Regions from separate parts of the Pseudoflavonifractor intestinihominis genome, predicted to be linked through region 2. Evidence: predicted binding sites of a transcription regulator. Region 2 holds the regulator's gene; each other region holds the start of a gene.
The links. The regulator Rex, encoded in region 2, represses fermentation and respiration genes when NADH is low (regulators of the CRP and FNR family bind a similar motif). The targets are predictions, from matches to a motif close to ATTGTTAANNNNTTAACAAT.
Positions count from the first base shown of each region.

Region 1: a site for Rex is predicted at 2,034-2,053, ahead of WMO64_RS09215 (glycerol dehydrogenase). Genes of this name have one in related genera too.
Region 3: a site for Rex is predicted at 6,087-6,106, ahead of adhE (bifunctional acetaldehyde-CoA/alcohol dehydrogenase). Genes of this name have one in related genera too.

Region 1 is NZ_JBBMFK010000013.1:33,773-41,636, reverse strand. Features, by position in the region: gene htpG (molecular chaperone HtpG) at 1-571, opposite strand, end outside; gene WMO64_RS09220 (ATP-binding protein) at 722-1,921, opposite strand; gene WMO64_RS09215 (glycerol dehydrogenase) at 2,130-3,221, shown strand; gene WMO64_RS09210 (P-loop NTPase family protein) at 3,281-3,808, opposite strand; gene WMO64_RS09205 (tRNA lysidine(34) synthetase) at 3,805-4,578, opposite strand; gene rplM (50S ribosomal protein L13) at 4,817-5,248, shown strand; gene rpsI (30S ribosomal protein S9) at 5,265-5,669, shown strand; gene WMO64_RS09190 (hypothetical protein) at 6,422-6,661, opposite strand; gene WMO64_RS09185 (hypothetical protein) at 6,639-7,244, opposite strand; gene WMO64_RS09180 (hypothetical protein) at 7,246-7,398, opposite strand; gene WMO64_RS09175 (CHC2 zinc finger domain-containing protein) at 7,467-7,864, opposite strand, start outside.
Region 2 is NZ_JBBMFK010000002.1:110,446-118,309, reverse strand. Features, by position in the region: gene WMO64_RS01910 (iron-containing alcohol dehydrogenase) at 1-810, shown strand, start outside; gene WMO64_RS01905 (nitroreductase family protein) at 854-1,357, opposite strand; gene WMO64_RS01900 (redox-sensing transcriptional repressor Rex) at 1,577-2,224, shown strand; gene WMO64_RS01895 (hypothetical protein) at 2,228-3,382, shown strand; gene WMO64_RS01890 (hypothetical protein) at 3,551-3,712, shown strand; gene gltX (glutamate--tRNA ligase) at 3,796-5,280, opposite strand; gene trpS (tryptophan--tRNA ligase) at 5,473-6,474, shown strand; gene WMO64_RS01875 (MraY family glycosyltransferase) at 6,510-7,622, shown strand; gene wecB (non-hydrolyzing UDP-N-acetylglucosamine 2-epimerase) at 7,619-7,864, shown strand, end outside.
Region 3 is NZ_JBBMFK010000019.1:11,142-19,005, forward strand. Features, by position in the region: gene WMO64_RS11475 (molybdopterin-binding protein) at 1-696, opposite strand, end outside; molybdenum cofactor riboswitch at 845-964, opposite strand; gene WMO64_RS11480 (hypothetical protein) at 1,083-1,733, opposite strand; gene WMO64_RS11485 (amidase domain-containing protein) at 1,767-2,585, opposite strand; gene adhE (bifunctional acetaldehyde-CoA/alcohol dehydrogenase) at 3,281-5,887, opposite strand; gene mnmE (tRNA uridine-5-carboxymethylaminomethyl(34) synthesis GTPase MnmE) at 6,244-7,620, opposite strand.

The DNA of each region.
Region 1 (7,864 bases), on a different contig from region 2:
ACTGCTCCAGGTACTGGCCGTACTTCTCGTCGTCGGTGTCCGCCTTGATGTGGAGCACGATGTCGGTGCCCACACCGGCCTTCTCCGCGGGCTCGATGGTGTACCCCTCGGCGCCTTCGCTCTCCCAGCGCCAGGCCTGATCGGAGCCGTAGGCCTTGCTGGTGACGGTGACCTTGTCGGCCACCATGAAGGCGGAGTAGAAGCCCACGCCGAACTGGCCGATGATGTCTACGTCGGCCTTCTTGTCCTGGTCCATGTCCTGCTTGAACTGGAGGGAGCCGCTGCGGGCGATGGTGCCCAGATTCTCCTCCAGCTCCTCCTTGGTCATGCCGATGCCATTGTCGCTGATGGTCAGGGTGCGGGCGATCTGGTCGGGGGTGAGGACAATCTTGAAGTCGGACCGGTTCAGGCCCACCTTGTCATCGGTGAGAGACTTGTAGGCCAGCTTGTCGATGGCGTCGCTGGCATTGGAGATGATCTCACGGAGGAAAATCTCCTTGTGCGTGTAGATAGAGTTGATCATCAGGTCCAGCAGGCGCTTGGATTCCGCCTGAAACTGTTTCTTTTCCATGATATCTGCCTCCATATATAAAAAGATGCGTATCAACAACATAGCGTTAGCACTCGGAACTTCTGAGTGCTAACGCTATGATAATCCTTCGTACTGTAATTTTCAAGGGGGTTCAAAGAAAATTTACAAATTGCCCCCGAAGAGGACAGATTACATGCTGAGACTGGCGATGAACTGCCGGGCGGTGCGGGGCGTCCTTCCCGGATGGTGCATCTCGAACTTCACCGCCTCGGCCCGGAGGGTGTCCCGGTCCATGGAGACGCCGTACAGGTCGGCCATCCGCTCCACCATGTCCAGGAACTCCGGCTTGCCCACCGCCAGATAGGGGATGCGCAGGCCGAACCGCTCGGACAGGGAGGTCTTCTCCGCGATGGTCTCGGTGCGGTCCACCTCGTCCCCGGCCCGGTCGGAGAAGGTCTGGCGCACCAGGTGGCGGCGGTTGGAGGTGGCGTACACCGCCACGTTGGCGGGACGGCGCTCCAGGCCGCCCTCCAGGATGGTCTTGAGGACGGAGTAGGTCTTGTCGTCCTGGTCAAAGGCCAGGTCGTCGATAAAGAGGATGAACTTGTGCCGCCGGCCCGCCAGGGTGGGGATCAGGTCGTGGAGCTCGCCCAGCTCCTCCTTCCGCACCTCGATGAGCCGCAGGTCCTCAAAGCCGGGCACCGTGAGCAGGGACTTGACGGTCACCGACTTGCCGGTGCCCGGGTCGCCGTAGAGCAGCACGTTGTTGACCAGGTTGCCCTCCATCATGGCCCGGGTGTTGGCGATGACCTTGTCCCGCTGCCGCTCGTAACCGATGAGCTCCGCGCCGTCGGTGCAGTCCGGGTTGTCCACCGGGCGCAGGGCGCCCTCCTCCCACAGGAAGGCCCGGTTGCGGGCAAAGAGGCCCGCGCCGCTGCGGCGGTAGAACTCGGTCAGAGAGGCAAAGTCAAAGGGTACGCCGCCGCTCCAGCGGGGCAGCTTGGCGGGGACCGTGGCCGCATCGGGGGGCAGCAGGGCGCCGATCTTGCTGAGGATCAGCCCGCCGCTCAGGCCGGAGAGCTGGCTGAGCACCTCCACATCCCGCTCCGCTGCGGCGGTCAGCTCCTTGTCCTCGCCGCCCCGCTCCACCAGACGGGGATAGGGGCCGTCCTCATAGCGGAGCTTGTCGTGGAGCCAGCCGCCCAGAGTCTCATACCCCTCCTGCCGCAGGCGGTAGAACACGCCGGAGTACCGCTCCAGGGCCTCGCCGCCCCGGCCGCCGCCAATGGCCTCCAGCAGGGCGGAGACCTCCTTCATCAGGGGCTCGTCCATCATATTCCGATAAGCGGATATCCCCATCAGGGCGTACCGCAGCGCTTCCAATGTCATATCTGGTCCCTCCCGGACGTGTGTTTTTTCCATTTTATGCGCGGCGGCACCGGTTGTCAATGGGCTGTCCGCCGGGGAAGCAGGGGAAAATTGTAAAAAATCCCGGCGAAAGATTGACAAATAATTATCATAAATATATACTCAGGGTGCTTTGATATAGCAGAAAAGCGCGGCGGCCAGGCCGCCGTACAGTGAGGAGCGCTGACATATGGCCAACATCATCATTGCACCGGGAAAGTACATTCAGGGACAGGGGGAGCTGGACCGGATCGGCGCCCATATCCGCCCGCTGGGACAGCGGGCCTTTGTGCTCATAGGCCGGTCGGGCTACGAGCGGATGGGGGAGCGGCTGGAGGCGGGCTTCCGGGCCGGCGGCTGCGAGGTCCATTTCGAGTGTTTTGACGGCGAGTGCTCCAGGACGGAGATCGAGCGCATGAAGGCCGCCATGGCCCGGCTGGAGGCCGACGTGGTGGTGGGCGTGGGGGGCGGCAAGGTTCTGGATACCGCCAAGGCCCTGGCCTATTACGGCGGCAAGCCGGTGGCGGTGGTCCCCACAAGCGCCAGCACCGACGCGCCCTGCTCGTCCCTGTCGGTGCTCTACCACGACGACGGGGTCTTTGACCGGTATTTGCAGCTGCCCTCCAACCCCAATATCGTGCTGGTGGACACCGACGTGGTGAGCAAGGCGCCGGTCCGGCTGCTGGTGTCCGGCATGGGAGACGCCCTGTCCACCTGGTTCGAGGCCAGGGCGGCGGCGGATGCCCGGGCCGTCAGCAACGCGGGGGGACAGGCCACCAACGCGGCCCTGGTGCTGGCCCGGGCCTGCTATGACACCCTGCTTGCCGACGGACTGAAGGCCAAGCTGGCGGTGGAGCGCCGGGTGTGCACCAGGGCGGTGGAGAACATTATTGAGGCCAATATCTACCTGTCCGGGCTGGGGTTTGAGTCGGGCGGCCTGGCCGCCGCCCACGCCATCCACAACGGCCTCACCGTGGCCCCCGAGACCAGGGGCATGTACCATGGCGAGAAGGTGGCCTTCGGCACCCTGGCCCAGCTGGTGCTCCAGAACGCCCCCATGGATCAGATCGAAGAGGTGCTGGGCTTCTGCAACAGCGTGGGCCTGCCTACCACCCTGGCCGGCCTGGGCCTGGCCGACGCCGATATGGAGACGATCCGGGCCGTGGCAGAGGCCGCCTGCGTGCCCGGCGGGTGCATCTACAACATGCCCATGGAGATCACCGCCGACAAGGTGTGCGCCGCCATTCTGACCGCCGACGCTCTGGGCCGCCAGTACAAGTGAGCGAAATGCAGCATACAAATGCCCCCGGCCGTCCGTCAGGACAGCCGGGGGCGTGCTTCTCAGAGGGATGTAGGAGCGGACTCCGGGAAACGGGCCAGGAAGGCCTGGATCTGGGCCCGGTTTTTCAGCACCACGGCCTTTGCGCTGTACTGGGCCATGAGGCTCCGGTACCGGGCCCTCCGTTTTCTGCTGCGCCCGTCCCACACCAACCAGCGGAAAAATTCCAGATCGAACTTTTCACAGCATCCGTCGGCGGCGCTCTCCCGCACCTGGCCGCGAAACTGGCGGTACCGTCCCCAGGCCTGGCGCAGGCAGGTGAGCCGGGGGAGGTCCAGAAAGAGGATGAGGTCGGCCTCCTCCAGCCTGCGCTCCTGAAGGAACCCGGAGTAGTTGCCGTCGATGACCCAGCTGTCCCGGGACATGAATGCCTCCACCATGGCCAGGGCCTCCGCCCGGTCCCGCTCCTGCCAGTTGGCGGTGAACTGCATCTTGTCCAGGTGGAGCAGGGGCAGGTCCAGCCGCTGGGAGAGCACCCTGGACAGGGTGGATTTCCCCGCGCCCGAGTAGCCCATCACCGCGATTTTCACGGCTGTTCGCCTCCCACGTCGGGCAGGGGACGGCGGCGGGGATTCACCGGGCCCCACTCGGGGAGGGGGAGCCGCTGCATAGCCCCCAGCACCCGCTGCTTCAGGCCGGGATACTGCTTGTCCAGTCTGTGGACCAGCTCCTTGATCTCCTGCCGCTTGGTGAAGCCGTCGGCGGGGCAGGGGTTGTGGACCACTGGGTAGCCCTCCTTTGTGGCGATGGTGCGGATGCTGGCCTCGCTTAAATAGAGAAGGGGGCGGATCTGCACGATGTCGGTCCGGTCCAGGTAGGTCACCGGCTGGAAGCAGGAGATGCGGCCCTCGTAGAAGAGGGAGAGAAAGAAGGTCTCCACTGCGTCGTCAAAGTGGTGGCCCAGGGCGATCTTGTGGATGCCGTGGTCCATCAGGGCGTTGTGGAGGGCGCCCCGTCGCATCTTGGCGCACATGGAGCAGGGATTCTTCTCCTTCCGCAGGTCAAAGATAATGTGGTGGATCTCCGAGGGCAGGATGGTGTACGGCACGTCCAGGGTCTTGCAGAACTCTGCCACCGGGGTGAAGTCCATGCCCTCGCCGCCGTCCACATGGCCCATGTCCAGGGTGAAGGCCTCCACGGTGAAGGGCACGGGGTAGAAGGTGCGCAGGCCTGCCAGGGCTGCCAGCAGGGTGACGGAGTCCTTTCCGCCGGACACGCCCACGGCGATCCGGTCGCCGGGCTTGATCATGTCGTAGTCCTCCACGCAGCGGCGGACGTAGCTCAGGAGCTTGGTGTTCATAGGGAAACCTCACTTTTTGACGAAAATAAATTAAAAAATGAAAATTAGTATGAGAGAGTATAAGGAAGAAAACGAGAGAAAAACGGAGATTTCATATTTATAAATTAAAAACATGAAAAAAGCCGTTGACAGTTTGAAACGAGTGCATTATAATACAAAACGCTCCACTTGTACAGGTGGAGCTTTGATTCTGTTAAGTCCAGATTTGGAAGATATAAAAGCAATGGAGGTTTCACCTATGTCCACTTTTATGGCCAACAAGGGAAACATCGTCCGCAAGTGGTACATCCTCGATGCGGCCGGTAAGCCCCTAGGCAAGACCGCTGCCACCGCCGCCAACCTGCTGCGCGGCAAGCACAAGCCCGAGTACACTCCTCACGCTGACTGCGGCGACTACGTGGTCATCATCAACGCCGAGAAGGCTGTCCTGACCGGCAAGAAGGGCGAGCAGAAGTTCTATCGCACCCACTCCGGCTATCCCGGCGGCCTCAAGGAGACCAAGTACCGCATCCTGATGCAGGAGAAGCCCGAGCTGGCCATGAAGGTGGCCATCCGCGGCATGATGCCCCGCAACATCGTCACCAAGGACTCTCTGACCCGGCTTCACATCTATCGCGGCGCTGAGCACAACCAGGCCGCCCAGAAGCCCGAGGCCTGGACCGCGGAATAAGGAGGAAAACTGAACTATGTATAAGAGCAAGAAGCCTTATCTCTACGGCACCGGCCGTCGGAAGTCCTCCGTGGCCCGTGTGCACCTGTTCCCCAACGGCACTGGCGCCATCACCATCAACGGCCGTGACATCGACGACTACTTCGGCCTGGACACCCTGAAGATGGTGGTCCGTCAGCCCCTGAACACCACCGGCACTGTCGGCAAGGTGGATATCGTCGCCACTGTCGTGGGCGGCGGCGTGACCGGCCAGGCCGGCGCCATCCGTCACGGCATTGCCCGCGCCCTCCTGAACGTGGACCCCGAGTTCCGTCCCGCTCTGAAGGCCGCCGGCTTCCTGACCCGCGATCCTCGTATGAAGGAGCGTAAGAAGTACGGCCTGAAGGCCGCGCGGCGTGCTCCCCAGTTCTCCAAGCGCTAAAATGTTTCAAATTATCCCGGAAAACCTCGGTTTTCCGGGATTTTTTTATCTAATTGTTCTAAACTTGTTTTTTGCCATTCGCATTCCGTCGTTGCAACGTGGTACTATATATAGTTCATTAGACTAATTTTGGACACAATATATAGGGTTATTTAGAGGTTACAAAACTTAATTTTCACATTTGAGGTTACAAAAGAGGTTACGAGTGCCCTCCCAAAATGGTAGTAAGTTGACTATGTCTCTTGGATAAGGATACAGTATTTTTGAATGTAATAGAACAGCACACGTGGCAAGGCTTCTGCCGCGTGTGCTGTTTTCTGATAAGGTGACCACCTATCTGGACTTTGTAATTGCCCTGGGCGGCTTTTCAATCCGCTGGAGATACTTCTCAATATGGGCCTGCGAAAACTGTACCTTCCCTCCAGGGTATGGCTGGTAATAGCCAATCAGTCTATTGGCGCGGAGCATATCCAGTTTCCGTACTGTGATTCCCAACATGGCAGCAGCCTGGCTGCGAGAGTAGAGTTCCAAGAGAAACACCTCCTGACTGAGCATAAAATATCCCTTATATAAATGGAGAAAAAGTAAACTGAACCTTGCCCTTTTCTTCGGCCTTTTCATTGTAATTCTGGTGCTCACCTATGCTTGGGCCCAAAATAAAAGACGCCTATGCTCAGCACAGGCGTCTTTGTCTTTTACAATAATGCTTGGGCAATTGGTCAGATCATCGGAATTGCCTCTGTACAAATTTTCTATTGCTCGGGTGTATTGGCATCCACGGAAAGAGTAAAGCTCTTCTTTCCGGCAAAGCGTTCACGCAGCAGCGCGACCTGCCGCTCCAGCTCCTCCACAATACACATGACCTCTTCTTCAGTATAGTCATATGACACCTTGGAAGCGCAGTTTCCCAACTTCTCAAAATCGTTGATCAGGACATCCATACGCCGCTCAACAATACGGATAAAGCGTTCATGTTTTTTCTCGTTCATCATCGTTTCCTCCGTCTTTTTCCTGCTTGCCATCAGGCTGCTCAGCCGCCGGAACTACAAAACCTTTTGATGCAAGGAATTTTCTGCACATAGCCTCAGCTGCCTGGATCAAATCTTCATCCCACGGAAAGTCCTTTTCGTCTTTTGCCAAGAGTATTCGAAGGCTATGATAAATTGCTGCCCTTATCACTTTCAGATGCTCAAGCCTGGCACAACCGGCATAGTCCAAAGCGTCCTCGTCCGAGTGGTCCTCGCGCAGTTCATTTGGGATAAATGGCCAGAACAGCCGCAGGGCATCGTTTACCTGATACTTACCATCGGAAAAATAGGCTCTCCAGTCATCGTTGTGATTTTCACCTTCGACAGACAGTTCAAAAAAAGTGTCAGGGAAGTCTTTGGAGAGCTGAATCATATCACTCTGGCAGCTATACCATGTATCGTCCTCATTCAGCCAAACCCCAGCCCCGTCTTCCATGCACTCACACATGATGTACGGAACATACTGTTTCAGTTCATCGCTGATTCTCTGATAGAGATCTTCCGTCATCGGTTTTGCCGTCAGCAAGAAGTTGCTTCTGTATCCCATATCACATTCCCTCCTCAGGGCATTCCAGGATAAACAGCGGGACAATATCCGAATCGAAATTGCCCTCTTTGGGATCAGCAATGCCGTAGAATTTCAGGACACGCTGCTGTGTCTCCTCATTCAAATCAGAAAAAAAGATTTTCAATTCTTCCATGGTTAAATTCCTCCACTCATACGGTAAGAAAGGGGGCTGCGTATGTCTCCATACACAGTCCCCTTTGCTTATAACCTTCCAAAAATCGAATCCGTGATCCGCCGGCGCTCAATAAAGGAGAGCAGCAGATCATCAATTCCTTTATAGTTCGAACTCCAGCGTTTTGGGATAACCTCGAATCCATTTTCGCATCCGACCTGGATCACTCGATCACGAGCTTTGCGAACATTTTCATTCACATGGAGATCCATATCGAAGGCAACTTTGATGGTATTGATCCCAAATCGCTTCAGTTCCTCAAGCATTCGCACATACTGATTGATATTTGAGACACCGGTTAACCCAACAAATGCACAGGGATGGCCCAGAACTGTGGAAAAGTATCGAGCAATGTCGGCCTTCATCACGCCCTCCGTCAGATAGACGGCATCTTCCTCACCGGTTACACCAGCAAAATGTGGACAAC
Region 2 (7,864 bases):
GGCAAGGCCAAGGTGACGGCCTCCCTGAAAAAGGGCTCCGTCCTCACCATTGCGGCGGCTGGCAGCGAGACGTCGGACTCCGCTGTGCTCACCAACGAAGAAAACGGCCAGAAGAAGGGTATCAACACCCCCTTCAACCAGCCGGATTTTGCCATCATGAACCCCGCCCTCACCTGTACGCTGCCGCCCGAGCAGACGGCCTGCGGCGTGGCCGACATCATGATGCACACCATGGATCGGTATTTCAGCGTCCAGACCGACAACGCCCTCACCGACGGCATTGCCGAGGCGCTGCTCCGCACGGTGATCGAGTACGGCCGGGCGGCCATGGACGACCCCAATGACCTGAAGGCCCGGTCTGAGATCATGTGGTGCGGCAGCCTGTCCCACAACGGCCTCACCGGTCTGGGCCAGCCCAAGGACTTCTCCACCCACGCCCTGGGCCATGAGCTCTCCGGCATGTTCGACCTGCCCCACGGGGCCAGCCTGACCGTCATGTGGCCCGCCTGGGCTCGGTATGTGTACCGGGATGCCCCCGGCCGCTTCGCCCGCTTTGGCCGGAACGTCTGGGGCATCCAGGAGGAGGACGAGGAGCGGGCTGCTCTGGCGGCCATCCGGGCCACAGAGCGGTACTTCTGCGATGTGCTGAAGCTGCCCATCTCCTTCAAAGAGGCCGTGGGGATACAGGGTGAGTCAGTCCTCCGGGACCTGGCGCTGCGGGCCACCTACTACGGCGGCCGCAGGGTGGGACAGCTCCACCCCATGGAGAAGGACGAGCTCTATCTGGTCTATCAGCTGGCCAACCACTAAAAAAATGCAGCGGCGCCCACCGGGCGCCGCTGCGGTTTGACGGTCAGCCCTTCCAGAAGCTGACCTTGCTGGGGTCGTACTGGTCCACTCTGGGCCGCTCCTCGGCGGGCCAGCCCAGAGCCACGATGCCCACGGGGAGCACCGTGCCGTCCAGCCGGAAGTAGCGGGTGAAGCCCTCGATCCGCTCCGGCTTGGGGGCCACCGCGCACCAGCAGGCGCCCAGCCCCTGGTGGACCGCCTCCACCAGCAGGTTCTCGATGGCGGCGGCACAGTTGACGTAGAGATACCCCTCGTCCGATTCGGCGGTGCGGTCGCCCAGCACCAGCACGGCGGCCTGGGCCTGACGCATCATGCCCGTGTAGGGCTGGAGGGAGGGCATGTCGTCCAGGGTCTTCCGGTCGGTGATGACCAGGAACCGCCAGCTCTGCGTATTGCGGGCGGAGGGAGCGTTCATGGCGGCGTGCAGCAGCTCGGTGATGACCTCCTTCGGGATGGGGCGGTCGGTGTAACGGCGGATGCTGCGGCGGTCGAACAGTTCTTTCAGCATAGGGTGTTCCTCCTTTGAGTGTGCGGATAATAAAACCGCAGTAGGCAGGTATCTATTCTAGCATAAGTAAGGGAAAATAGAAAGCCGGACCGGGCACGGCAGGCGGATTCCGTGAAAAAAATTGACAAGTGCACGGCGCTGCGGTAAACTATAAAAATAAGCGTGAAACCCCGTTTGACGGGAAACAGCCAACCAAAACAGAGTGAGTGTGATAAGACAATGAGAAAGCAGAAGGTATCCAGCGCAGTGATCCGGCGGCTCCCTCGGTATTACCGCCATCTGAACGATCTCTTTCAAGCCGGTACCGTTCGAATCTCCTCCAACGCCCTGGGGAGCTCCATGGGCCTGACCGCCTCCCAGATCCGGCAGGACCTGTCCTGCTTCGGCGAGTTCGGCCAGCAGGGGTATGGATATAACGTAGAGAAGCTGCGGGGAGAGATCTCCGATATTCTGGGCATGAACCGCTCCCATACGGCGGTGATCCTGGGCGCCGGCAACCTGGGTCGGGCGCTGATCGAGAACTTCCACTTTGAGAAGAACGGCTTCCAGCTGACGGCGGCCTTTGATGTCAATCCCGCCATTGTGGGCAGTACCATCGGCGCTGTGACCATCCGCCACGCGGATACCCTGGAGGAGTATCTGGCGGAGCACCCCACCAGCGTGGGCGTGCTCACCGTCCCCGGCCGTGTGGCCAACGACCTGGCGGAGCGGCTGGTGGCCGCCGGCGTAAAGGGCATCTGGAACTTCACCAACATCGAGCTGAACCTGGCCGAGGGGGACAATGTGATCATTGAGGATGTGCACTTTGCCGACAGCCTGTTGGCCCTGAGCTATATGATCTCCGACGCGGACGACGCCCGGGAGTAAGGAATGAGACGAATTGCGGCAGCCCTGCTGGCCATGCTTCTGCTGGCCGGCTGTGTGGCGGCGGTGGCGGCGGGCGGCAGCTCGTCCGACCCGCTGCTGACCCAGTCCTATATTACCAATACCTATATCCCCGAAACGGTGGCGCAGGCGGACAAGGAGATCCAGTCCGGGCTGGGGAAAGTCTATGATGACGCGCTGGACGAGCTCAAGGCTCAGGCGGAGCTGTACCAGGCCCGGGCCAATGCGCTGGCGGGAGAGGGGGGCGGGTACGCCGCCTCCTTTACCGAGCAGCGCTTCAAGCACGGGGACGTCATCACCCTGGACACCGGCTCCAGCGGCATGCTGCTGGCCGGGTCGGCCACCATCTCCTACGCCTCAGGCGGCGGCGTGGTGGACATGACCACCGCCGCTGATGTGGCCTCCGGTGCGGCTATGACGGCGCAGCACCGCTATCTGGCCGCGGAGAACACCCTCTGCCAGCTGACTGTCACATCCGACACTGCCGTGCTGGCGCCCCAGGGGTTCTACTCCGTGGTAAAGAGCGACGCCACGGATTACAACGAACTGGCCAATGCCCTGAAGGAGATGGGGCTGTTCAAGGGCGGCGACACGGCCTACGGCGACGGGCTGATGCTGGAGAACGCCCCCACCCGCATCGAGGGCCTGATCATGTTTCTCCGCCTGCTGGGTGAGGAACAGGCGGCCCTGGCCACAACGGAGCCCTGTCCCTTTGTGGACGTGCCCGCGTGGTGCCAGAGCTACGTGACCTATGCCTACGCCAAGGGGTACACCAAGGGCGTGGGCGCGGACAGCGAGGAGCTGTACTTTGCCCCCTATGTCACCATCACCTCCGGTGAGTACATGACCTTTGTGCTCCGGGCGCTGGGCTATCAGGACAGCGGCAGCAACCCGGATTTCCAGTGGGATTCGGCGCTGCTGCGCAGCCTGGAGCTGGGGTGCATCACCGACGGGGAGTACAAGCTGCTGGTGGAGGAGCCCTTCCTCCGGGCCCAGGTGGCCTATGTGTCCTATTACGCGCTGGACGCCAAAATGAAGTCCGGCGGGACCCTGCTCAGCCATCTCGCTTCTGCGGGGACCCTGGACTCCGCCAAGGTCAAGAAGGTACAGGCCGGCGTGGTCACGGAGCGAATTGCATAAGCACAGCCCCCGGCGGCAGCCGGGGGCTTTCTCTTTGCCTGTGTGGGGCGGGCGGGATGCCGCACCAATCGGAGGGCGGGGCATAGTATGAAGTGAGGCCGCGCAGGAGAAGCCGCCAGGGCAGGCTCCGGCAGCCGGTCTCCATTTCATTTCAGGAGGTACTTCATTATGGGGTGCTGCAATAACGGTTCCGGCTGGGGTGGCGGCTGCGGCTGCCTGTGGATCATCATCCTCATCATCATCCTGTGCTGCTGCTGCGGCGGCGGGAACTGGGGCGGCTGCGGTTGCGGCTGCAACAACAACGGCTGCGGCAATAACTGCGGCTGCTGAGAGAGCAGGCTGAACATAAGAACAGAGGGCCGGGCGCGGTAGCGCCCGGCCCTCTGTCATGAGAGCGGGGGAAGAAGGGGGACTCAGCCGCCCAGCTGGGCGATGCCCTTGCGGATGCGGGCGAGGGCCTCGTCCCGGCCCAGGATGTGGCACAGCTCCACCGCGCCGCCGGGGGTGACGGCCTTGCCGGACAGGGCGGTGCGCACCGGCCACATGATCCGGCCGTTCTTCAGCTCTAGCTTTTCCGCCAGGCCGATGAGGGCGTCATGGATGGCGTCGTAGGTCCAGTCGCTCAGGCCCTCCAGCACGGGGAGCACCTGCTTGAGGGCCTCCAGGGAGTTTTCCTCGTTGGTCTTCATCTTCTTGTGGCAGTAGAGCTCGTTGGAGTACTCGGGCAGGACGTCGAAGAAGTCCACCTGGGGGGCGATGTCCAGCAGGGTGTCGCACCGGGGCTGGACCAGGGGGGCGATGAGCTTCAGGTCGATGCCGGGGGTCTTGACGGCCTCCCGGAGATAGGGCTCGGCCAGGGCATAGAAGTCCTCGGGGGAGAGCTCGCGCAGGTACTTGGCGTTAAAGTAGCGCAGCTTCTCGATGTCGAAGATGGCGGGGGACTTGGAGATGCCGCCGATGTCGAACACCTGAGAGAGCTCCTCCAGGGAGAAGAACTCCTGCTCGCTGTACTCGCCCCGGGGGGACCAGCCCAGCAGGGTGACGTAGTTGACCACGGCCTGGGACAGGAAGCCCTGGGCGATCAGGTCCTGGTAGGAGGGGTCGCCGTGGCGCTTGCTCATCTTGTTGTGGGCGTCCCGCATGACGGGGGAGCAGTGGATATAGGTGGGCACCTCCCAGCCGAAGGCCTGATAGAGCAGGTTGTACTTGGGGGCGGAGGAGAGGTACTCGCTGCCCCGGACCACGTGGGTGATGCCCATCAGGTGGTCGTCGATGACGTTGGCGAAGTTGTAGGTGGGCAGGCCGTCGGACTTGATGAGCACCTGGTCGTCCAGGGTGTCGTTGTCCACGGTGATGTCGCCGAACACGGCGTCGGAGAAGGTGGTGGTGCCGCCGGCGGGGATCTTCTGGCGGATCACGTAGGACGCGCCGGCGGCGATCCGGGCCCTGGCCTCCTCCAGGCTCAGGGAGCGGCAGGGGTCGGCGGCGCGGTCAAAGTTGCCACTGTCCTCCTCGCTCTCAGTCTTCTCGCAGAAGCAGTAGTAGGCGTGGCCCCGCTCCACCAGCAGCTCGGCGTACTTGCCGTAGGTGTCCCGGCGCTCGGTCTGGACATAGGGAGCCACGGGGCCGCCGATATCGGGGCCCTCGTCCCAGGTCAGGCCGCACTCCCGGAGGGTCTTGTAGATCACCTCGGTGGCGCCCTCCACCAGGCGCTCCTGGTCGGTGTCCTCGATGCGGAGGATAAAGGTGCCGCCCTGATGGCGGGCGATGAGCCAGGTGTAGAGTGCGGTGCGCAGATTGCCGATGTGCATATAGCCGGTGGGGGAGGGGGCGAAGCGGGTACGGACCTTGCCCTTGGGGATGCGGGCCTCCATGTCGTCAAACCATTTCATATCCATGGTCATGCCTCCAGTGGTAATAATTGTGAGAATCACGCCGACAGGCGGAAGTTCTTCTGATCTTTACCATTCTAAAGGTAAGGGTATAACTTGTCAAGCGGTACGCCGTGTGGTATGATAAACTGGTATGTAAATATGCGCCCCGAAAGAAGGAAATCGCCTTCGGAGGCACAGTCGAGGTGTAAAACAGAAATGGAAACGACAAAGAAAGTAATGCTCTCCGGCATCCAGCCCAGCGGCGACCTGCATCTGGGCAACTACCTTGGCGCCATCAAGAACTGGGGCGCCCGGGCGGACGAGTTTGACTGCTACTATTTTATGGCGGACATGCACACCATCACCGTCCGCCAGACCCCTGCCGACCTGCGCCGCCGGACCCTGGAGCAGCTGGCCCAGTACATCGCCTGCGGCCTGGACCCGGAGCGGAACACCCTGTTCGTCCAGTCCCACATCCACCAGCACGCGGAGCTGTCCTGGGTGCTGTCCTGCTACACCATGTTCGGCGAGCTCTCCCGCATGACCCAGTTCAAGGACAAGTCCGCCAAGCACGCCGACAACATCAACGCCGGCCTGTTCACCTACCCCTGCCTGATGGCGGCGGACATCCTGCTCTACCAGCCCGACTATGTGCCGGTGGGCGAGGACCAGAAGCAGCATGTGGAGCTGACCCGCAACATTGCCCAGCGGTTCAACCACATCTACGGCGACGTGCTCAAGATGCCCGAGCCCTATATCCCCAAGATGGGCGCCCGGATCATGAGCCTGAACCAGCCCGACACCAAGATGAGCAAGTCCATCCCCGAGGGCTGCGTGTTCCTCATGGAGAAGCCTGAGGACATCATGCGCAAGTTCAAGCGGGCCATCACCGACAGCGACACCGAGCACTGCATCCGGTATGACCGGGAGAACAAGCCCGGCGTGTCCAACCTGATGAACATCTACTCCGCCGTCACCGGCAAGACCTTTGAAGAGATCGAGGCCGAGTTCGAGGGCAAGGGGTATGGCGCCTTCAAGCCCGTGGTGGGCGAGGCCGTGGTGGAGATGCTCCGTCCCATCCAGGAGGAGACCCACCGGCTGCTCTCCGATAAGGCGTACCTGGAGAGCGTGTACCGCGCCGGTGCGGAGAAGGCCTCCTATGTGGCGGAGAAGACCCTGCGCAAGGTCTATAAAAAGGTGGGCTTCCTGCAGCGCTGAGCGCAGCAGGGGATTCCGTCTAAAGGAGAAGTACCATGAATGTAGAACTTCGTGAGATCGGCATGGTGGCGGCGGCCCTGGGCGTGGCGCTGATCGTGGCGCTCATTCTGACCCCAGTGGTCAAGTCCCTGGCCCAGAAAGTGGGCGCCATGGACGTGCCCAAGGACAGCCGCCGGATGCACGATCACCCCATTCCCCGCATGGGCGGCCTGGCCATCTTTTTCGGCTTTATCGTCAGCACGCTGTTTTTCGTGGAGATGACGCCCCAGATCCGGGGCATGCTCCTAGGCGCCGTGATCATCGTGGTGCTGGGTATCTTTGACGATATCTACGCGCTGAAGGCGTCCTTCAAATTTGTGATCCAGATCATCGCCGCCCTGGTGGCGGTCATGTCGGGCAATATAATCGACACGATCTCCAATCCCAACGTGTTCTCCGCCAACCTGTACTGGGATCTGGGCTGGCTGGCCTATCCTGTCACTGTCATCTGGATCGTGGCCATCACCAACGCCGTCAACCTGATCGACGGCCTGGACGGCCTGGCCTGCGGCGTGTCCACCATCAGCTCCATGACGCTGCTGGTCATCGCCATGTCGGTGGGGGAGATCCCCATCGCCCTGATGGTGGCGGCCCTGTGCGGCGGCTGCCTGGGCTTCCTGCCCTACAACCTGAACCCCGCCAAGATCTTCATGGGCGACACGGGCTCCACGTTCCTGGGCTTTGTGCTGGCGGTGATCTCGGTGCAGGGCCTCTTCAAGCTGTACACCATCATCTCCTTTGTGGTGCCCTTCCTCATGCTGGGCCTGCCCATCTTTGACACCTGCTTTGCCTTTATCCGCCGCATCGCCCACGGCCAGAGCCCCATGCACGCCGACCGGAGCCATGTGCACCACCGGCTCATCGACATGGGCTTCTCCCAGAAGCAGGCGGTGGCCGTGCTCTACATTATCAGCGCCATCCTGGGCCTGTCCGCCGTGGTGCTGACCACCGAGGGCCCTGTCAAGGCCATGCTGCTGCTGATGGCACTGTGCGCCGCCGGAGCGGTGGCCGGACAGATTTTCCTTCACAACAACAAGAAGAACCGGACCAACCCGCCCCAGAATCCGGCGGAGTCTGAGGCCGGTACCGGGGAGGAGGAGAAGAAATGAAGCCCATCCGTGTCATGACCATTTTCGGCACCCGGCCCGAGGCCATCAAGATGGCCCCCCTGGTGCAGGAGCTCAGCCGCCGGGAGGGGATCGAGTCCCTGTGCTGTGTCACCGCCCAGCACCGGCAGATGCTGGACTCGGTGCTGGAGATTTTCCGTCTGAAGCCGGACTATGACCTGAACATCATGGAGCCCCGTCAGACCCTGTCCACCATCACCACCAAGTGCCTCCTGGGGCTGGAG
Region 3 (7,864 bases), on a different contig from region 2:
CATGTCCACTCCCCTGTCCCGGAAGGCCAGGGCGGCGGCGGTGATGGCGGCCCGGTCGTCGCCGGGCAGGCAGTGCTCCGTCACCCGGATGCCGTAGGCCGCCAGCTTGTCCACGATCACGGGAGTAAAGCTGTCCTGGATCAGCCCATTGGCCACCTCGCTGCCGGTGGTGATGAGGCCGCAGGTCTTCAGCTTCCAGGGGGTCAGGCGCAGGATAGGGGTGTCCCCCGCCTTGGCCTCCACCGTCTTCAGCTTCTCCTCGGCGATGACCAGGGGAATGATGCGGGTGCCCGCCAGCTTGTCCCCCCTGCGGACCGCCGTGTTGGTGTGGCGGGTGGCGATCATGATCTCGTCCTCGCTGTTGAGGGCGTTGAGCCGCTCCACGTCCACCTGAAACAGGCCGTCGCAGTCGGCTATAAGCTCAATTTTACCCTCCTTCACCGGCGTGGGGTGCATGTGCTCATTCTGGCACAGGGCCCGCAGCCGCTCCGCCGCCTCGTTCTCGTGGAGCATGCCCGGCTCCTTCTCCCACACGTACAGGTGCTCCTTGCCCATGGAGAGCAGGACGGGGATGTCCTCCTCCCGGACCACATGGCCTTTGCGGAACCGGGCGTCCTTGGTGACGCCGGGGATGATCTGGGTCAGATCATGGCAGAGCACGTGCCCCACCGCATTGCGGGTATCGATCAGCTTCATGTGCAGCCCCTCCTGGCAGTTCAAGATCTAGTTTTCTGTGGTCTTCTGTCCATGGTTTCCGCCTCTTTCCGCAACAAAAAACGGGAGTGCCGCCTGTCAGCAGCACTCCCGAAAAAGGGCCAAAAGGGTAAAAAAGGGTACACTACCCCCTTGGGCGAAAGCTGCTCCTTTTCAAAAGGCGGAAGGCCGGGCCGTTTCCAGCCCGACCCCGGCGGTGCGCCATAGGCCAGTTGCCCTTAGGCGGTCCCGCTCGGAGCATGTACAATATTATGAAAATCGTACCACACGCCACGGCGGATTGCAACAGAAAAGTCCGTTTTCTTCCATTCCGCCCCCAAAAGCGCGGCCCGCATCCACAAAGCTGTGGATGCGGGCCATTCATATACTTATTCCGGGTCCTCCGCGGGCAGGTGGGAGATAATCTGCCAGGTATCGCCGCTCCGTGCAAGCGTCAGCACGGCGTCCGCGCTGTACAGGACAAGGCTGTCCCCGCGCTGTACGCCGCGGGTGCAGGCAAAGCTGCCGGGGTTGAAATCGCTGGCAAGGCTGTAAAAGCACCCATAGTCCTCCAGATACCAGGCGTCTCCCGGATTTTCCATGGCCGACAAGGAAACCCCGGCGTAGCGCTGCAAGTATGCGTCCACAGTGGAAAAGGGAACCCTTTTGATAACAACAGGGGCGTCCTCCACCCGGTCGAAGGACACCGGGAAGCCTGCGGCCCGGAGGGCGTCCAGCTCGTCCTCATCGCCCGGGGAGAGCGGGCTGTCGCTGGGGATATAGGCCACGAACTTCCCCAGGTCCAGCTCCTCCGGCGTCTCATAGCAGGAGGTGAAGAAATGCGTGATGGGATTGACCGTAAAAGCGCCCTCTGGCCCTTGTCCGGCGGCAATGTCCCCCTCCTCCGCCGGTACCACCGGCTCAAACGCGGCGTTGACGGCCTCAATCTGCCCGGCGGTGAGTTCCTTTCCGCCGGAGCAACCGGTCAAAACCAGAGAAAGGCCGAGCAGGAGCGCAAATAAAATCCTCTGTCTGTACAAGGCTATCCCCTTCCGGCGGCATTTGAACGCTTATTATGACAATGATTCAGGTGTAATTACATATGCAGGGCTGTCAGGATAATGTAAACCAAACTTCTCATTAAGCCTGTTGGTGCTGTGTGCGCAAAAATAGATATCTTTCAATAGTGGGGACTCATAGCCAATAAAAACAATAGCGTGCCCATATTCTCCTCCAGCCTCCGTATTGACATGAGCAATGCTCCCTACAATTGTGTGCCAAAATGGCATCTGTCCCCCATTTTCAATTTCATAAATGCCAGTATTTAATGCGGCATCGCTTCCATTTACATAATTTCTAAAATCACTGCAAGAACACCACGATTCATAATCATTCCAATACCATCTCTCTGTTTTATCACTTCCTGATTTGTCCATGTAATCTGTGTCAGGTGTATTTTCTGGGCCACCTAGTCCAGCATAGATGCATTGAGAAGCAAAATTCATGCAGTCTACGTTTCCAAAGTCAATAAAGGCATCATTTCGGGACATTGCCCATTTTTGTGCGTAGGCTACAGCTTTGTCAGGGTCATAGCTACTAGTACGAATAATTGTAGGGGCCTCAGAAATTCTATTCTCATTTTCTAAATAAGCGTTATATTCAGCTTTTTCAGTTGCATAACGTACATTAAACTGAGTAATTTTTGTGTCAAGGTTGAATTCCGTATCTCCAATAATGTATTTTTGATCAAAATATTCTTCAGGTGCCACTACCGAAGCAACTAGCCATTTATCCTCCGTCATGATTAATGTAACATTATAGTTTATTTCGGCAGCAGATGGAAGATCATAGTCAACATATTGCCAAGTCAACAATTCAGTTATATTAGCCACTGCAACATTATCGCAAATTTGTATATTTTTAACTGTATATTTCTGAGTAAAATCATTTACGAAGCCTTCTTGTGCAGAACGAACATATTTATAATATGAAACTTTGTCATTTACTAGCTCTAAGTTATCAGCAAATTCTCTTAACTCAATTCTATTCTGCTTAAATTGCTATATATTTAAGGGGTTTTCCATAACTAAAGCAATTGACAAAGAATCAAGGTCATTATCTTCAAATAGATACATATTTCGTGTAGCTCGCGAGAGATATTCCGTTGCGACCTGCGTAATTTTATTCTCGGCGCTATCATTTTTCCTGTCAAGAGCATAAGTATAAGTGCATAACGCACTCGTAAGGATAACCGCCGAAAGTATAATAGACATAACTTTCTTCATAAGTCTTCCTTACTTTCTCTTATTTAAATGACATGCTTCATAAACCTCTTGCCAAAATTTGTGCATTTCGCATTATATAAACATTTTAATCACCTCCTTTTTATTTAAATATACCATATTCTTTTCGTATGAGCAACCTTTCGGTTCGATATTTTATCATTTATATTTGTGGACTACACGTTTGGAATATCATCATAATTGACAGGTTCGGAAATAGGACGTTCTGTCCCTTGATAATAAAGAAGCCGTCCGTTCCGCTGCCTGCGGAACGGACGGCTTCGGTTGTTTTTTATTGCGCGCGCTTACTTGCCGTAGTAGGCCTTGAGGTACATCTCCTTGATCTCGCTCATGAGGGGGTAGCGGGGGTTGGCGCCGGTGCACTGGTCGTCGAAGGCCTGCTCCACCATGGCGTCCAGGTTGTCCAGGAAGTACTTCTCGTCCACGCCGTACTCGGCAATGGTCTTCTTGATGCCCACGGCGGCCTTCAGGTCCTCAATCTTGGCGATGAGCTTCTTGACGGCCTCGGCGTCGTCCTTGGCCTGGATGCCGCAGAAGCGGGCGCACTCGGCGTACCGGGCCTGGGTGTGGGGGTACTGATACTGGGAGAAGGTGCCCATCTTGGGGGGGCACTCGGCGGAGTTGTACTCCACCACCAGGCTGATGAGCAGGGCGTTGGCGATGCCGTGGGGCAGGTGGTGGAAGGCGCCCAGCTTGTGGGCCATGGAGTGGCACACGCCCAGGAAGGCGTTGGCGAAGGCCATACCGGCCATGCAGGAGGCGTCGGCCATCTTCTGACGGGCCTCCACGTTGGTGCCGTCGGCGTAGGCGGTGGGCAGGTACTCGAAGACGTTCTTCATGGCCTTCAGGGCCAGGCCGTCGGTGTAGTCGGTGGCCATGATGGAGGCATAGGCCTCAAGGGCGTGGGTGAGCACGTCAACGCCGGAGGCGCTGGTCAGGCCCTTGGGCTGGCTCATCATGTTGTCGGTGTCCACGATGGCCATGTTGGGCAGCAGGGCGTAGTCGGCCAGGGGGTACTTCACGCCGGTGTTCTGGTCGGTGATGACGGCGAAGGGGGTGACCTCGGAGCCGGTGCCGGAGGAGGTGGGGACGGCCACGAAGTAGGCCTTCTCACCCATCTTGGGGAAGGTGTGGACACGTTTGCGGATATCCATGAAGCGCATGGCCATGTCCTGGAAGTTCTCCTCGGGGTGCTCGTACATGACCCACATGATCTTGCCGGCGTCCATGGCGGAGCCGCCGCCCATGGCGATGATGCAGTCGGGCTTGAAGGCGGCCATAGCGGCGGCGCCCTCCTGGGCATTTTTCAGGGTGGGGTCGGGCTGGACGTTGGAGAACACGGTGTAGACGATGCCCATCTCGTCCAGTTTGTCGGTGATGGCCTTGGTGTAGCCGTTCTGATAGAGGAAGCTGTCGGTGACCAGGAAGGCGCGCTTCCGGTTCATGACCCAGCGCAGCTCGTCCAGGGCCACGGGCAGGCAGCCCTTCTTGAAGTAGACCTTCTCGGGAGTTCTGAACCAGAGCATGTTTTCACGCCTTTCCGCCACGGTTTTGATGTTGAGCAGGTGCTTGACGCCCACGTTCTCGGAGACCGAGTTGCCGCCCCAGGAGCCGCAGCCCAGGGTCAGGGAGGGAGTCAGCTTGAAGTTGTACAGGTCGCCGATACCGCCCTGAGAGGAGGGGGTGTTGACCAGGATGCGGCAGGTCTTCATCGCGGCGGCGTGCTTGGCCATCTTCTCGGTCTCACGCACGTCGATGTACAGGGAGGAGGTGTGACCGTAGCCGCCGTCGGCCACCAGCCGCTCGGCCTTCTGGAGGGCCTCATCAAAGCTCTCGGCCTTGTACATGGCCAGCACGGGGGACAGCTTCTCGTGGGCGAAGGGCTCGGAGGGATCGGTGCTCTCCACCTCGCCGATGAGGATCTTGGCGTCCACAGGCACGTCCACGCCCGCCAGCTTGGCGATGGCGTGGGCGCTCTGGCCCACGATCTTGGCGTTGACGGTGCCGTTGATGAGGATGATGCTGCGGACCTTGTCCAGCTCGTCGCCCTTGAGGAAGTAGGCGCCCCGGGCGGCGAACTCCTTCTTCACGGCGTCATAGATGGGAGCCAGCACGGTGACGGACTGCTCGCTGGCGCAGATCATGCCGTTGTCGAAGGTCTTGGAGTGGAGGATGGAGCTGACAGCCATCTTGATGTCGGCGGTGTCGTCGATGATGACGGGGGTGTTGCCGGGGCCCACGCCCAGGGCGGGCTTGCCGGAGGAGTAGGCGGACTTGACCATGCCGGGGCCGCCGGTGGCCAGGATCAGGTCGGAGTCGCGCATGAGCTGAGTGGTCAGCTCCAGGCTGGGCACGTCGATCCAGCCGATGATACCCTCAGGGGCGCCGGCCTTCACAGCGGCGTCCAGCACCACCTTGGCGGCCTCGATGGTGCAGCCCTTGGCGCGGGGGTGGGGAGAGATGAGGATGGCGTTGCGGGTCTTCAGGGCGATGAGGGTCTTGAAGATGGCGGTGGAGGTGGGGTTGGTGGTGGGGATGACGGCGGCGATGAGGCCGATGGGCTCGGCGATCTTCTTCACGCCGTAGGCCTTGTCCTCCTCCACCACGCCGCAGGTCTTGGTGTGCTTGTAGGCGTTGTAGATATACTCGGCGGCGTAGTGGTTCTTGATGACCTTGTCCTCCACCACGCCCATGCCGGTCTCGGCCACGGCCATCTTGGCCAGGGGGATCCGGGCCTGGTTGGCGGCGGTGGCGGCGGCCAGGAAGATGGCGTCCACCTGCTCCTGGGTGTAGGTGGCGAATACCTTCTGGGCCTCACGCATGGCGGCCATCTTGGCCTCGAGCGCCTCGATATTGTCGATGATAGCGGTTGCCGTTTTCTGCTCGTTCATCTGTGCAGCCTCCTCAAGAATGGGTGAGAGCGGTGGGTCCGCTCATTTGATATTTTTTTAACGATTCGCATTATACCTACTTGTTAAAATATTGTCAATGTGAAAACTGCATTATTTTTTTTGCCATCTTTCAAGAAAGGTTCGTTATTTTCTGTGAAAAGTATATATTTGATAATCTTATTTAAAAAAACGGCCTTTTATTGTTAAAATATTATCAATTTTTGCAATCTTTTTTCTTCCGTCTTTTTGACGAATACCCCCGGGATTTTGCCTGGAATTTTACCTGTTCTTGATAAAAAACACGGACAGGAATCCCTTCCTGCCCGCGTTTTCATACGGATTTTTCCTTTTTACGCTCACTTTCCCACACAAAAACGGGAAAAAATCCGGTCCGTCACATCTTCCTGCACCGACCGGCCGGTGAGGGCGCCCAGAGCGTCCAGGGCCGCCTCCACGTCGGAGAAAATGGCGTCGGCCGGCATCCCGGCGGCCAGGGCGGCCCGTGCGGAGGCCACCGCCTCCAGGGCTCTCCCCGCCGCCTCGGCCTGCCGGGCGTTGGTGAGCAGCTCCCCCCAGTTCTCCTCCCCCTGGGGGAACAGCCCGGCCACCGCCTGCTCCAGCTGCTCCAGTCCCGCTCCGGTCCTGGCGCTGAGGGAGACCACCGGCGGGCAATCCTCCCCTTCCAGGGCCAGCCCCGGGGCCTCGCCGCCGGGCAGGTCGGACTTGGTGAGCACCACGATCACCTTTTCCGCCGCCGACCGGGCCTGGTCCAGAATGGCCAGGTCCCCCCCGGTTATGCCGCCGTGGGGGTCCATGAGCACCAGGGCCAGGCCGGCCCCCTCCAGGGCCGCCCGGCTGCGCTCCACCCCCAGCCGCTCCACGGTATCCGTGGTATCCCGGATGCCTGCGGTGTCGATGAGCCGGAGGAGCACGCCCCCCATGCGGCACTTCTCTTCAATGGTGTCCCGGGTGGTGCCGGGGATGTCGGTGACAATGGCCCGGTCGTACCCCACCAGGGCGTTGAGCAGGGAGGATTTGCCCGCGTTGGGCCGGCCCACAATGGCGCAGGGCACCCCCTGGACCAGCTGCCTGCCCCGGCCATAGGTGGCCAGCAGGGCGGACAGTTCCTTCTGCGCGGCGGACAGGGCCTCCTCCATGGTCTCCGCCCGGAAGGGGTCGATGTCCTCATCCGGGTAGTCCAGCACGGCGCAGAAGTGGGCGGTCAGGTCGGTGAGGGCGTCGTACACCGCCCCCACCCGCCGCCCCAGGGCGCCGGACAGCTGGCCCGCCGCCTGCCGCACCGCGGAGGAGGTCTCCGCGTCGATGAGGTCGGCCACCGCCTCGGCCTGGGTCAGGTCCAGCCTGCCGTTGAGGAAGGCCCGGCGGGTGAACTCCCCCGGCCCGGCCTGGCGCACCCCCTGGGCGAACAGCGCCTCCAGCCCCAAGGTGAGCACCGCCGGAGAGCCGTGGCACTGGAGCTCCGCCGTGTCCTCGCCGGTGTAGCTCCCCGGCCCCCTGGTGTAGGTGGCCAGGGCCTGGTCGATGGGGTGCCCCTCCCTGTCGTACAGGGTGCCGTACACCAGCCTGCGGCCCTCATAGGCCTCCAGGGGCCGCCCGCCGGCGGGCCGGAACACAGCCGACGCGGCCCGCACCGCCTCCGGCCCGGACAGCCTCAGAATCCCGATGGCCCCCCTGGCCATGGGGGTCGCCACCGCGGCAATGGTATCTCCCATTTTACAACCTCCTGACGTGCGCTTCCCCGCCGGGACTGTGGACAACTGTCCCCCTGTGGAGGATTGAGTCCCGGTCTGAGGCGGACCTGCGGCAAGTTTGTGCACTCCGCCGTTCGTTTTACACTTGACACAGTTTTATGTCAACTATTTTTGTATATCCCCAGGTTATCCACCTTCCGGCTTGCCTGTGGAAAACTATGTGGATAATGTGGAAAACCCCTGATACGACAGAATTTACAGTTTT